Regions from separate parts of the Pseudoalteromonas distincta genome, predicted to be linked through region 2. Evidence: predicted binding sites of a transcription regulator. Region 2 holds the regulator's gene; each other region holds the start of a gene.
What was found. Region 2 encodes FliA, which starts transcription of late flagellar genes. Its sites were predicted from a motif close to CTAAAGNTNNNNNNNNNNNNGCCGATA; they were not measured.
Positions count from the first base shown of each region.

Region 1: pomA (flagellar motor protein PomA) is a predicted target of FliA. The motif match lies at 3,029-3,055, and genes of this name have one in related genera.
Region 3: FFU37_RS09145 (VC2046/SO_2500 family protein) is a predicted target of FliA. The motif match lies at 1,538-1,564, and genes of this name have one in related genera.

Region 1 covers NZ_CP040558.1:2,659,709-2,664,593, reverse strand. The annotation lists gene dxs (1-deoxy-D-xylulose-5-phosphate synthase) at 1-1,555, opposite strand, end outside; gene ispA ((2E,6E)-farnesyl diphosphate synthase) at 1,661-2,548, opposite strand; gene FFU37_RS11855 (exodeoxyribonuclease VII small subunit) at 2,551-2,793, opposite strand; gene pomA (flagellar motor protein PomA) at 3,115-3,882, shown strand; gene FFU37_RS11845 (flagellar motor protein MotB) at 3,885-4,805, shown strand.
Region 2 covers NZ_CP040558.1:754,192-759,076, reverse strand. The annotation lists gene FFU37_RS03295 (protein phosphatase CheZ) at 1-568, opposite strand, end outside; gene cheY (chemotaxis response regulator CheY) at 586-969, opposite strand; gene FFU37_RS03285 (RNA polymerase sigma factor FliA) at 1,010-1,720, opposite strand; gene FFU37_RS03280 (MinD/ParA family ATP-binding protein) at 1,747-2,607, opposite strand; gene flhF (flagellar biosynthesis GTPase FlhF) at 2,600-4,081, opposite strand; gene flhA (flagellar biosynthesis protein FlhA) at 4,103-4,885, opposite strand, start outside.
Region 3 covers NZ_CP040558.1:2,072,084-2,076,968, reverse strand. The annotation lists gene FFU37_RS09165 (MHYT domain-containing protein) at 1-150, opposite strand, end outside; gene FFU37_RS09160 (M48 family metallopeptidase) at 467-1,165, shown strand; tRNA gene FFU37_RS09155 (tRNA-Tyr) at 1,268-1,352, opposite strand; tRNA gene FFU37_RS09150 (tRNA-Tyr) at 1,402-1,486, opposite strand; gene FFU37_RS09145 (VC2046/SO_2500 family protein) at 1,599-2,126, shown strand; gene FFU37_RS09140 (DUF6172 family protein) at 2,306-2,608, shown strand; gene FFU37_RS09135 (GGDEF domain-containing response regulator) at 2,802-3,719, shown strand; gene FFU37_RS09130 (YchJ family protein) at 3,794-4,273, opposite strand; gene FFU37_RS09125 (SulA-like leucine-rich domain-containing protein) at 4,312-4,746, opposite strand.

The sequences.
Region 1 (4,885 bases), 1.8 Mb from region 2:
GTGCATTATCAAGTAATGTACCAAATGATAAAATTGCAATTTTACTGCCTTTCTTAATTGTATCTGCCTTACCTATTTCAAGCAGTTGCATAGTGCTTTCGATGTCTGCAGTACCTGCGCTACCTCGAGGGTAACGAACAGCAACAGGGCAGTTTGCTTTATAACCGGTGTATAGCATTTGGCGGCATTCGTTGGTGTCGCTTGGTGCCATAATTACCATATTTGGAATACAGCGCATAAAGCTTAAATCGTACGCACCTTGGTGAGTTTCACCATCGGCTCCAACAATACCAGCGCGGTCAATGGCAAATAATACAGGTAAGTTTTGCAGTGCAACATCATGTATTAATTGGTCATACGCACGTTGTAAAAAGCTCGAGTAAATAGCAACAACAGGCTTTAAACCTTCACAAGCAAAACCAGCCGCTAAAGTAACAGCATGCTGCTCTGCAATGGCTACATCAAAGTATTGATCTGGAAACTCTTTAGAAAAACGTACCATGCCAGAGCCTTCACGCATTGCTGGCGTAATAGCCATTAACTTGCTGTCTTGCTTTGCCATGTCGCATAACCAATCGCCGAAAACTTTTGAAAAAGTAGCAGCGCTAGGTTTAGATTTAGGTAGGCTAGTTGCGCTCGGATCGAATTTTGGTACACCATGGTAGCCAATAGGATCGGCTTCAGCCGGTTTATAGCCCTTACCTTTTTGCGTTTTTATATGTAAAAGCTGTGGGCCTTTTAAATTACGCATATTACGTAATGTATCTACAAGCATGTTTACATCGTGACCATCAATTGGGCCTATGTAATTTAGGCCTAATTCTTCAAAGAAGGTTCCCGGGATCATCATGCCCTTAATGTGCTCTTCCATTTTACTGGCAAGTTGTTTTACCGGAGGCACACCTGAGAGTAACTTTTTACTGCCTTCACGAATGTTAGTATAAAAGCTACCTGATAGAATTCGGGCAAAGTGATTTGTTAATGCGCCAACATTTTCAGAAATCGACATTTCGTTATCATTTAAAATAATAAGCATGTCTGATTTTACATCACCTAAATGATTCATCGCTTCAAATGCCATGCCTGCGGTGATAGCTCCGTCACCAATAATGGCTACAGATTTTCGACCTTTGCCTTCTTTTTGGGCGGCAATAGACATACCTAAGGCAGCTGAAATAGAGGTGCTTGAATGGCCTACGCTAAACGTATCGTATTGGCTTTCATCGCGAAAAGGAAAAGGGTGCAAACCGTCTTTTTGGCGAATAGTGTGCATTTGGTCGCGACGACCTGTAAGGATTTTATGTGGATAAGCTTGGTGACCCACATCCCAAACTAGGCGATCGTCTGGAGTGTTATAAACATAATGTAGCGCAACGGTTAGTTCAACCGTCCCTAAACCAGACGCTAGATGACCGCTACTTTGCGATACTGAGTTGAGTAAATAATCGCGCAGCTCATTGCTAAATGCAGGGAGTTTGTCTTGCGCTAAGTCACGCAATTGGGCTGGCTCGTCAACCAAATTAAGTAATGGATACTTGCTACTATCAAGTGTCATGGTTTTATATATATCCTTCGCTAACATTAATTCATTCAAAGCTTTTACGAATAATTAATGTTGAGTAATAATGTCAGTGCTAATTGCAATACGTATGAGCAAAAATTAGTGGTCACGCTCAATTAGGTAATTTGCTAGCGACGCAAGAAGTGTTGTGTCAGCATCTATATTTGCCAACGCTTCATGGGCTTGTTGTATTAAATTTTGCGCCTTTTCTTTAGCGCCTAGCATACCTAATAACGCCGGATATGTCGCTTTATTCGCGGCAATATCGGAGCCTTGTGGTTTACCTAAAGTAACCGTATCGCCTTCAACATCTAAAATGTCGTCGTGTACTTGAAACGCCAGCCCTATAGCATACCCAAAAATGCTTAAATTTTCTAAGGTTTGTTGATCTGCCTTTTCACTGCACAGTGCACCAAGTGTAATTGCACAATTAATTAAAGCTCCGGTTTTTAGCTTATGTATTCGCTCAAGCTCTTGTACGGTAATTACTTTATCTGTTGCTGCTATGTCAAGACCTTGTCCGCCTACCATGCCCTCAAGGCCTGATGCGTTGGCAAGCGTAGCAATCATTTTTACTTGTGTTTGCGACGAGCATGTAAATTTGTGATTCGCAATAAGCTCAAAGGCGAGTGTTTGTAGGGCATCACCAGCTAAAATTGCATTTGCCTCGCCAAATTCTATATGGCAAGTAGGGCGGCCACGGCGTAAGTCGTCATCGTCCATAGCGGGCAAATCATCATGAACTAGTGAATAGCTATGGATACACTCAATTGCAGCTGCAAGTACATGTAAGTCTTGCTGGTTTGCACCGAGCATTTTACCTGTGGCATAAACTAAAAATGGACGTAATCTTTTACCGCCATTAAATAATCCATACTGGGTGGCGTTCTTGACTGTTTCTTCAGTATCGAGAGGCTGTTTAAAATGCTGTTGTAAGGTCGCTACTACATCTTTTTGAGCACGTTCGATATAATTATTTATGCTCACAGCTATTCCATATCATTATCAAAATTCGTAAGAACTGACTTTTCGCCATTCCCCATCAAAATTGATACTTTTTGTTCTGCTTGCTGTAATTTACCTGATGAAGCACTTGCTAATGCAATTCCACGCTCAAATTGCTTTAACGATTGCTCAAGCGATAAGTCACCTTGTTCCATGTCACTAACGATTGTAGATAATTCTTCTAGTGCTTGTTCGAAACTTAAGTTTTCAGGTTTTTTAGTCGCCATCTTTATTTCAGCTTACATAATAAATTTAGGGGTCAATTTTAGGGGGAATGCTAAACTAGGTCAAAGGATGATATTGGTTTTTTACCTTTATAACGTTAAATTATATTTCAAGTGTATTAATAAAGCCTTAATAGCGGTCTGTTAGTTTAATAAATCAATTGATAATTAGGTAGCCCTTATAACTTGATCTAAAATAGTGCTAAAGGCTGCTTTTTATGTTTATTTATAAAAATGGCTTAAGCAATTCAATATGTTGCCGATAAGCAGTTAATAATAAAAGTTTATGATAAGGCCATTAAGCATGAAACTTCTGGAGGAAATGTGGATTTAGCAACCATAATCGGGATCCTAGGCGCAATTGGCTTAATTGTCATGTCTATGTTTATGAGTAGTAGCGGTGAAATGGCTATGTTTGCCGATGCTCCTTCTAGTGTAATTGTATTTGGTGGTTCACTTTTCATTGTTTTATCAAATTTCACCATGTCGCAGTTTTTGGGTATAGGTAAAGTTGTTGCTAAAGCGTTTATGTTTAAAATTGAAACGCCAGAAGAACTTATTGAAAAAGCAGTAGAACTTGCTGATTCAGCTCGTAAAGGGGGGTTTTTAGCACTCGAAGAAGCTGAAATCCCAAATCCATTTATGCGCAAAGGCGTCGACATGCTTGTTGATGGCCATGACGCAGATGTTGTTCGCGCCACACTTCAAAAAGACATCTCTTTAACCACTACTCGACATGAAATGGGCGCAGGCTTATTTAAGTCATTAGCCGATATTGCACCAGCAATGGGGATGATTGGTACTCTAATTGGCTTAGTTGCAATGTTATCTAACATGGATGACCCAAAAGCAATTGGCCCGGCAATGGCGGTAGCGCTTTTAACAACTTTATATGGTGCGTTTTTAGCCAATGTTGTGGCAATTCCTATTCAGGTAAAACTTGAACTGCGTAAAGACGAAGAGGCTATGAATCAGCGTTTAATTTTAGATGCTATTTTAGGTATACAAGATGGCCAAAATCCAAAAGTAATCGAAGGTATTTTGAAAAATTACTTAGCTGAATCTAAACGCAAAGTAGATACCGAGGAGTAATTATGTCTGATCAAGAGTGCAAATGCCCACCACCAGGCCTACCAGCATGGATGGGAACATTTGCCGATTTAATGTCACTGTTAATGTGCTTTTTTGTACTCTTGCTTGCGTTTTCAGAAATGGATGTACTTAAGTTTAAACAAATTGCGGGCTCTATGAAGTTTGCTTTTGGTGTGCAGAATAAAATTGAAGTAAAAGATATCCCTAAAGGTACCTCGGTTATTGCTATGGAGTTTACCCCAGGCAAACCAGAACCCACTCCAATAGAAACTATTCAACAACAAACAGTAGAAATGACTCAACAAATGTTAGAGTTTCAGGCTGGAGATGAAAGCTCAGCTGGCGGCAGGCAAGAACAGCGCGGGGACAAACGTGGTGGCGAATCTCGTAGTACTTCTCAAGAGCAATCGTCAGAGCAAGCAACTTCAGCGGCCGATCAGGAACAAACTAACGAGCTCGTTAAAAAAATCGCGCAGCAGCTTGAAAAGCAAATAATAGATGGTGCAATTGAGCTTGAATCTTTAGGGCAGCAAATAATTATTCGTATTAGAGAGAATGGTTCATTTCCTTCGGGTAGTGCATTTTTACAACCTAAGTTTAAACCCATAATTCAAGATATTGGTGTACTGTTAAAAGATGTACCTGGCGAAATAACTGTATCTGGCCATACAGATGATTTTCAGGTATCGAATGAGTTATATATTAACAACTGGGACTTATCATCAAAGCGTGCCGTAGCAGTCGCAAGCGAGCTGCAAACGGTGCAAGGGTTTGATAAAAACCGCATGATGGTAGTGGGTCGGGCTGATACCCGTCCACTTGTTCCAAACGATTCAAATGAAGATCGCCGCAGGAATCGCCGAGTAGAAATATCTATATTACAAGGTAAAGCAAAAGAGTCAGCGCCTATTGATGTACGTTAAGCTATTGCTTGGTATTATATCTCACTACTTTTTGTTTTAATTTAGGGTACTTAATTGCCTAAGCATCTTGGCAATTTCAT
Region 2 (4,885 bases):
TTTCTTCTACTTCCCTAACAAGTTCGATAACACGGCGAATAACTTGACCTGTTAAGTCTTGATAGTCTTGAGCCATTAATACATTTGTCATTAAGTTTTGAAGCTCATCAGTCTTATGGTGAGAGTTGTTCATAAACTTATCGATGCTATGGCAAAGTTGCTTAAACTCACCAAGCTCAATCTCGCGGCTCATTAAACGATCCCATGTCGGTTTAATATGAGATATTTCGTCCGCTAACTGTTGGGCTATAGGTAAACTGGCCTCCACTGCATCCATTGTTTTATTAGCCGCATTTTCTGTCATTTCTATAACATAATTAAGCCGCTTTTTAGCATCTGGAATCGCATCTGTAGTTATGTCACTTAAGCGAGTATCAAGCTCAAAACTTTTAAGAGCTTCGTGCAGTTGACGAGTCAACTTTCCAACTTCAGCAAATAATTCAGACTGCTCTTTAGATGCAGCCTCTAAAATCAACTGATTTGCTTTATCTTGCTCATCATTTTCTAAAAAAACAACGAGCTGACGAGCTTGTTCTAACGTTATTTGAGGCGCAGCTGGTGCTGGCATAAGCCTCTCCCCCATCATTAGCCTAAGCGTTCAAATACTTTTTCTAATTTAGTTTTTAATGTTCCAGCCGTAAATGGCTTAACAATATAACCATTCACGCCAGCTTGCGCTGCAGCTATTATTTGTTCTTTTTTAGCTTCTGCCGTTACCATTAATACAGGGATATGTTTTAACTTCTCGTCTGCACGTATTGCTCTTAAAAGATCAATACCCTGCATTCCAGGCATATTCCAATCCGTAACTACAAAATCAAACACTTGATTTTGCAACATAGGCAAAGCTGTAGACCCATCATCAGCTTCTTGAACGTTAGTGAAACCTAAGTCACGTAACAGGTTTTTTATAATGCGTCTCATCGTTGAAAAATCATCAACTACAAGAATTTTCATGTTTTTATCCAAAACATCCCCCAGTGAGGTATTAACCTTTGTTTACTTACTACTAATTTATCCAGTCATTGATTTTAGCTTTAAGCTTAATCATCGCCTGACCATGTATCTGACTTACACGCGATTCACTTACATCGAGTATATGTCCTATTTCTTTTAAATTCATTTCATCGTTATAGTACAAAGAAAGCACCATTGCATCACGCTCTGGTAATGACTTAATTGCACTTAGCAAAGACTCATTAAACCTATCATTTTTAACATTATTAAAAGGTTTATCTTGTGCTAAATCTTGGCCTACGGGAGTAATAACATCCTCATCTACACCAAGGTCTTCAATGCCTAATATTTTACTCGTATTCGCATCATTTAAAATATGATGGTACTCATTGAGCGAAATTTCAAGTTTTTCAGCAACTTCTATATCCGTTGGTTCGCGATTCAGACTACTTTCGAGCTCAGTAATTGCTTCTGCAACTTGCCTGTTTTTACGGTGAACTGAACGAGGAGCCCAATCACCACGGCGCATTTCATCAAGCATAGCACCGCGAATACGAATACCGGCAAAAGTTTCAAAGCTTGCGCCTTTTGTTGCATCAAAGTTTTTCGAAGCTTCTATTAAACCTATCATTCCTGATTGAATTAAATCATCAAGTTGAACGCTAGGTGGTAATCGAGCAATCAGATGACATGCCACTTTTTTAACAAGTGATGCATGCTTCTCAACAATCACATTTAAATTTTGTGTTGATTGATATCCCATAGCTCTATTCACCAGTGTTGTCATAATTAACCGTTTACTAGTTTCTCAATGAAAAACTCTAAATGCCCAGATGGTTGGTTGGGTATTGGCCATTTAACTGCTTTTGTTGCCAGCGTTTTAAACGCAAGAGCGGCTGGCGAATTTGGAAAGAGCTCTACTATTACTTTTTGACGACGTGTTGCTTTGCGCATATTTTCATCATAAGGAACCGTTGCTACTAGCTCCATTGATACATCTAAAAAGCGGTCGGTAACTTTAGATAGCTTTGCAAACAATTCAGTGCCTTCACGCATACTGCGCACCATATTGGCAACAATTTTAAATTTATAAACGCCGTGCTCACGACTTAATACTTTAATAAGTGCGTAAGCGTCGGTGATTGATGTCGGCTCATCGCATACAACAACCATTACATCTTGCGCTGCACGCGAGAAGCTCAGTACCATGTCTGAAATACCAGCAGCTGTATCTACAATTAAAATATCAAATTCGGTATTCAATTCGCTAAACGCACGAATTAGCCCAGCATGCTCAGATGGTGATAATTCAACCATACTTTGCGAACCCGATGTAGCGGGTACAATTTTAATTCCTGCAGGGCCTTCAACTAAAATTTCATCAAGCTCACATTCACCAGACAAGACATGTGACAAGTTACGCTCTACACGTAAACCAAGCATCACATCACAGTTTGCTAAACCCAAGTCAGCATCCAGCACTAATACTCGATTACCTTGCTGCCCAAGTGCAATAGCTGTATTTAGAGAAACATTTGTTTTCCCTACTCCACCTTTACCACCGGTTACAGCGATAACTTTTACGCCGTTGTTATTGTTTTGACTCATTTTGCGCAGGCCGCTTGCTTGATCTAATACTGTGTTAATCATACATCCCTACTGTGCTTGGCGCCACTGCTTGGTGCCTTGAATGTTGTGCTTTTGTTCTTTTTAAATATAATTGCTCAGCCTTTTTAACTAGTTTCTCAGCATTTGCAACACGAATATCCTCTGGTACTCGTTGACCATTAGTAAGATACCCTATTGGAAGGCGATTTTGAATCGCAATACTAATAATCTCACCCAAACTTAATGATTCGTCTAACTTAGTGAAAATACAGCCACTTAACTGTACTTTTTTAAAGTGGCGTACAGTTTCTTGCAATACATTAATTTGTGCTGTCGCACTAAGTACTAAGTAGCTGCGAATATCTACACGTTGGTTACGCATTAACGTGTTTAATTGCTCAGTTAAACGTAAATCTCGCTGGCTCATACCTGCTGTGTCAATTAATACTAGACGTTTATTTCGTAAATGATATAAAACTTCAGCTAATTCATTAGCATCTTTAACTTGCTTAACACCACAACCAATAATACGACCATATGTTGCAAGTTGTTCATAAGCACCAATTCTGTATGTATCAGTGGTTATTAACGCCACTTTATCGGCACCATATTTTTGTGCGCCTAGAGCTGCAAGCTTAGCAACAGTCGTTGTTTTACCCACACCTGTTGGACCCACTAACGCATATACACCACCTTGGCGAAGTATTTCATTATTGGTTGTTTGCATTTGATCTTCGACCATAGTTAACAATGCTTTCCAACCTTGCTTACGAGACACATCATCAGGTACAAAACATGCCATTTGCTGTGCTACTTCTTTATCAATACCCATACCGACTAAACGGTCAACCATACAAGCGCGTGTTGGATCGCGACGCGCCATATCTTGTTGCATCAAGCCTGATACTTGATGCTCAAGTAATTGACGAATTGCGTTCATTTCTTCACGCATTGTTGTCATTTCTTCGCTTTCATTATTAGGTGCTTGTTGGCGAGTGGTTACTGGGCTATCTAAATCATCAAAGTCGCGGTCTAAATCATCAAAACCTAAGCTATCCGCTTGAGTTTGTGGACGAACTGGCGCAGCAGCTTCAGGAGCAAACATATTTTTAGTACGCTGCCCCATATCAGGTTCTTGATAGTTATCAGTAGTATCAATACCCGATTGTGAAAACATCGATGCAAGCTCAGGAGAACGAGGACGCGGTGATTGACGCTCTAATAATGCTTGTAGGCTGTCAGCAACTTTTGCTTGAGGCTCAGGCTTGGCACGCTGTGGCTCTGGTTTTACAAAGTTATGCATGCTTTGTTGTGGCGCCTGAGTACGCGGCTCTGCAGGGCGTTGTGGTTGCGCTGCTACTTTAGGGGCTGCTTTGTCATAATCAACTGCCGCTACAATTTCTACACCGTTAGCCAGTTTTTTATTTGACATAATAACCGCATCAACACCTAACTCATCTTTAACTTCTTTAAGTGCTGTGCGCATATCTTTAGCAAAAAAACGTTTAATTTTCATGATTCAACCCCTGTTAAAATCTTATTGTTGGCCTACCGAGCTTACAATTTTGATCTGTCTTTCGTCTGGTACCTCTTGATAAGACATCACTCTCAATCCTGGAATGGTGTACTTAACAAAACGAGATAACACAGTGCGTAACATTCCTGACGTTAGCAATATAGAAGGTTCGCCGGCCATTTCTTGATTTTGATGCGCTTGTGTCAATGACACTTGAAGTCGCTCTGCAAGTCCTGGCTCAATACCGGCACCTTCATCGCCTGCATTTTGTAATGACTGATGCAACATCTGTTCCAACTCAGGCGCCAAGGTTATGACAGGGATTTCTGATGACATTCCCACCGCATCTTGAACAATTAATCTACGCAGTGAAATACGCACTGCAGCCGTTAATACATCAGGGTCTTGACTACGTGGGCCATACTCAACAAGGGTTTGAACAATTGAGCGCATATCGCGAATAGCCACGCCTTCATTTAATAAATTTTGTAGTACTTTTACAATAGCAGTTAATGGCAATACATCAGGTACTAGTCCTTCCACTAAGCGAGGATGGCTTTTAGCAAGCATATCAAGTAGGTTTTGAACTTCTTCATGCCCTAGTAATAACGCTGCACTGTTAGTTAATAACTGGCTAATATGAGTGGCAACTACCGTGGCTGAATCTACAACGGTATAACCTAGTGATTGTGCTTCATCTTTTTGATCTGGCTTGATCCATACTGCATCAAGGCCAAACGCAGGATCTTTTGTTTCAACCCCTTTAATTGGACCAAATACTTGTCCTGGGTTAATCGCTAGCTC
Region 3 (4,885 bases), 1.3 Mb from region 2:
TTGAGTTTCTTTTGCGAGATCTATAAGTCTAATGGTGAAAAAGGCTGCAAAAATAGCAATTAGCAATGACATTGAAACTAATAGAGGATCGTAAACGCCATTAATGATTAAGCTAGGATCTTGGTCTGTGATAAAAAAAGCTGATAACATAATGGCTCAAAATATAATCTTTATTTATTAAGTTTAATCTAATTAATTAATAAATAAACCGTTAATTCAATGAAGTGAATAAAATAACGAATTTATTACTTTTAGTTTTCTTTTATTTATCAGGGATTAGTTTTTTAGTTGGTGTTTTTTATTCTAATGTATTGCCTGTCACAGGACTAAGTTAGATTTATATGGTCATATTTAAGTTTCTATCGAGTAACCTTAAGAAAACTAATGAATTGGCTTAACTAAGCGAAAAGTACACCTTATTTGGTTTTATTAGTTGCTGGTGAATTTTCTCGTAGCAATATCATTAATGAGTATGAAAGTGTTTGAATATCAGTTAAAGAAAAGTATAAAACGTAAAACGGTTGCCATTAAAGTACATAACAAGAAGGTGACTGTATATGCCCCTCAGTTTGTTAGTAATAAACACATCCAAGAATGGCTTTTTGACAAGCAGGTGTGGGTAAATGCTCAATTAACTAAACAGCACAATATTGCTGATAGCAGACAGAACCCGTTCAAAGACAAACAAATTTTAATCTTTGATAGCATTGTAAACATAGAATTTAAGCAAGGTACTAAGTCCGAAGCACTAAACTGTAACGACAGCTTGCTTATTACACACTCTTCGCGCGTTAAAAATACTTCGCAAAAATATCAGCAACTTCTTGAAGAATATTTAAAAGAGCAACTAACTGCATATATAGAAATGCGTTTAGCGTACTTCTGCGCACAAATGGATGAAGAATTACCTACGAGTCTAAAAGTAGCTATTTATAAGCGAAAGTGGGGAAGTTGTAATAGTAAGCGAGAGCTAACATTTAATTTGCATTTAATCGGAGCGCCTTATCATGCTATTGATTATGTGATTGTCCACGAGTTAGCGCATTTACGTCACTTAAACCACAGCAAAGCTTTTTGGCAACACGTTGATCGTTTTTTTCCTAATTATAAAGCATCATCAACATGGCTAAAGAAAAACAGTATGAGTTTACAATGGGTATTTTGAAGTTACCTGAATATAGGAATATAGGAATATAGGAATATAGGAATATAGGAATATAGGAATATAGGAATATAGGAATATAGGAATATAGGAATAGTAGAGAAGTGGTGGAGGGAGCTGGATTCGAACCAGCGAAGGCTGAGCCGTCAGATTTACAGTCTGATCCCTTTGGCCGCTCGGGAACCCCTCCACACTAATTTTATTGCATTTGGCCCCACTTAACTTAGCGGTAAGAAAAGTGGTGGAGGGAGCTGGATTCGAACCAGCGAAGGCTGAGCCGTCAGATTTACAGTCTGATCCCTTTGGCCGCTCGGGAACCCCTCCAATGCAACGGCGCTGATAATAGCAAATTGCGTATTTAAGTAAAGAAAAAAGCTAAAGAAAATTGAAATAAAGCCGATAAATATCTATCAGTTACCACAATCGACTAAAGACTATGCAAATAGATGATTTGTTAATCACAGAGAGTCAGTTAAACAGTAGGCTCAATAATAGTGTGCATGAAAATCGCCGTGGCGAATTTTCTCTATTATTAGCGATGCTGTCACATGACGCACTCGACTTTAGCCAATTTCATTTACCAAAAACTGAAATAGATAATTTAGTTATAGAAGAAGAGGCATTAAGAAAGCAATTTGGCGCAGGTCCAAAGCAACTTTTAGCCCCTGATGAATACAATATGTTGGTTGGACAGTTTAATGCCTCATTAATATCTCAAGAAGGGGAGCGCTGTGGTATGACAAGTATTAAGTTAAGGCAATGCTTAAGCCCTGAACCACTTGCGATTAGAAATGATGATAAGCATATTCCACTTAATATAATAGATAACTGTGAGCTTGCTGTCAGAAGAAGAATTAAAAGCGAACAAACACAACTTGCTAATCCTCCTATAGATGCAGCTGCTTTTTACGACAGCCTTAATAATGATGCAATACATCAACCACTTCAGCTTATTGCGGTGTGATATATGATTGTAATAATCATCAGTTAATATATGCTTTATAACGGGTCTGCTTTATATATTTGCTAATAATTGATTTAATGAAAAAAAAGCATCCAAAAATTAAATGCAATTGCTATAATGGCGTCAAATGGTATGACATGAAATGCCATTATCATTAAACCAAGGTAATTAGGAACGTAATGAAGAAAACATTCACGCTAAATCACGAGAAAATCAAATACCCTCGTATGGTTGATGCTGCAAAGCACGAAGTGAAAAAATATTTGAAAAGAGAGCGTAATAAAACGCTACCTGAAGATGCTGACTATTGGGCATTTGACTGTAAGTTTGGTAACACAGCTGAAGATGCGCAAGTTGTGCACGTTGCTGAATTAAGTAACCAAATTGGCGAAATTGAAAAGCAAGGTTTGACCTCTTTCTACGTAGAGATTTTAGCTCGACCTGCTCAACGTCAGCAATTAGATTTAGATGATGACGAATAATACTTAACTAAATTAAGTATTCAAAGTTATAAAATGAGTCCAAGTGGCTCATTTTTTGTTTTTATGCAGTAAAGATTTACTAAAAAGTATTTTTATTAGTAACCAATAAGTAGAACCCCTCTTAATTAACATTTGCATAACAAAATGTGATGCTATAGGCTGTTTTTAATTAAAAAAACAAAACATTTTTACTATGCCAATAAATTACTCTGACCATCAATTAAAACTAAGTTTAAAGAATTCTAAAGTACTTATAGTTGACGATCAGTTATTAAGCTTAATCGTATTGAAAAAAATATTATCTGAGCATTTTAATGTGACAACAGCTGGAAGTGGTGAAGAAGCAATTGAAATTTGTAATGTAAATGTACCCGATATAGTCCTACTCGATATTAGTATGGGTGGAATGAGTGGTATTGATACATGTTTAAAATTAAAAAATAATACTGAAACACAGGATATCCCAGTTATTTTTGTTACATCCTTTGAAAACGAAGAAGAAGAGTGTTGGGAAGCCGGAGCTGTTGATTTTATTAAAAAGCCGATTGTAAAAGAAACACTATTTAGAAGGGTTCGTGCCCATATAACGTTAAAATTACAACACGACTTACTCAATCAAAAAGTATTTTTAGATGATTTAACTAAAGTATTCAATCGCCGTTATTTTGATGCACATTTTTCTAAAATGGAACGAAGCGCCTTACGAGAAAAAGTTGACTATGCATTATTACTCATCGATATAGATTACTTTAAGCAATACAATGATATCTATGGTCATGTGCAGGGGGATACGGTGTTAAACCTAGTAGCACAAACTATTACTAATAGTTTGCAAAGGCCAACCGATTTTGTTGCGCGTTATGGCGGCGAAGAGTTTGTAGTTGTTCTACCGCATACAAGCACTGAAGGTGCAATTTGTGTTGCTGATAAAATTAAACAGAATGTGGCCGATTTAGGAATATTACACAAATATTCAGAATATGATTTTGTGACTATTAGTATTGGCGGTGCAACCCTACAACCATACGTAAATAACAAAAACACGTTGCAGATCGCAGATGAAAAAATGTATGAGTCTAAAATGCAAGGGCGTAACAAAGTGTGTTTTTAAGTTTAGTTAGCTAATAAATCACTCTGCCACTTAAAAACACCTTTTAGGTAATAAATATTAAATAAGATTATTGATTACATGCTATGACATTTTTTGTACTTTTTATTGCTACCGCATGGGCAGTCATCATTTCTGCCTACTTTAATATCTTCAACAGGATATATAGTGCCATCTAAATAACGCCATTGAGTGTTTTCTTTAATAAACAGCGACTTTTCGTGAAGCTCACAAAATAAGTTTTGATAAAAATATTGGGCTTTAAATTCTACCGTTCCAGTATCGCCATCATGGCTTGAGTCAATTAAATCAAGATTTATAAATCGACAGCTGTTAGCAAAATCATTGATTTCTTTAACCGGATTCTCAGCTTGTTTTTCTTTTGCGTAGGTTTGATAAACATATTTTGCATTTTTAATAACATAAGCGCTGAATCGTGAGCGCATAAGTTGTTCAGGAGTGTCAGCTTGCTTAACAGATAAGTGAAGCGGCTCGCAGCAATCGGCATAATTGTGCCCACTGCTGCAAAAACATAATGTGGTATTGAGTGAAGTCATAATAATAATACAAAGTCTAAAACATTAGTTTAACAAGCTTATTGAGCGAGTGGTATCTCTGTTGTTTGAGCGTTTTTAGTAAAACAGTATAGTTTTGTATTCGTTTTACTTAAATCGAACGATAGATTTGTAAGTAGTTGGTTATTAACTATATCGGTCCAGGTAATTACAGCTGCAAAGTTTCCATTATGTAATGCAGAATTTAATACATACTCTAGATTTACTAGGTGCTTCTGTCTAATAACAAGTAATTTACTTGTATCAATAGAGCATGAGTCAAGTAAAGCTTTGCTCGGTACATGATCTGGCGCAATTAATAACGTCCATGCATTAGAGCTATTATATTGGTGTAATACTTTTAAAAGCTCAAAGGTCGCTGAAATTTCATCTTCAATTTGGATCAAATTTACGCAATCGCTTTGCTCGTCTTGTTGGTAACTTTTAACTGTTCTTACGGTAATAGGCTGTAACATAATTTCACTCACTGGGTTTTTATACAGTATTCATATACAGTAGTTTATACAGTGCTTTCGTGCAAGCATTTTATGCTATTTATTTGTACAGTTATTCAGCTTTTGATCATTGTTTTTTGTTTTTAAATCTATAATTCTT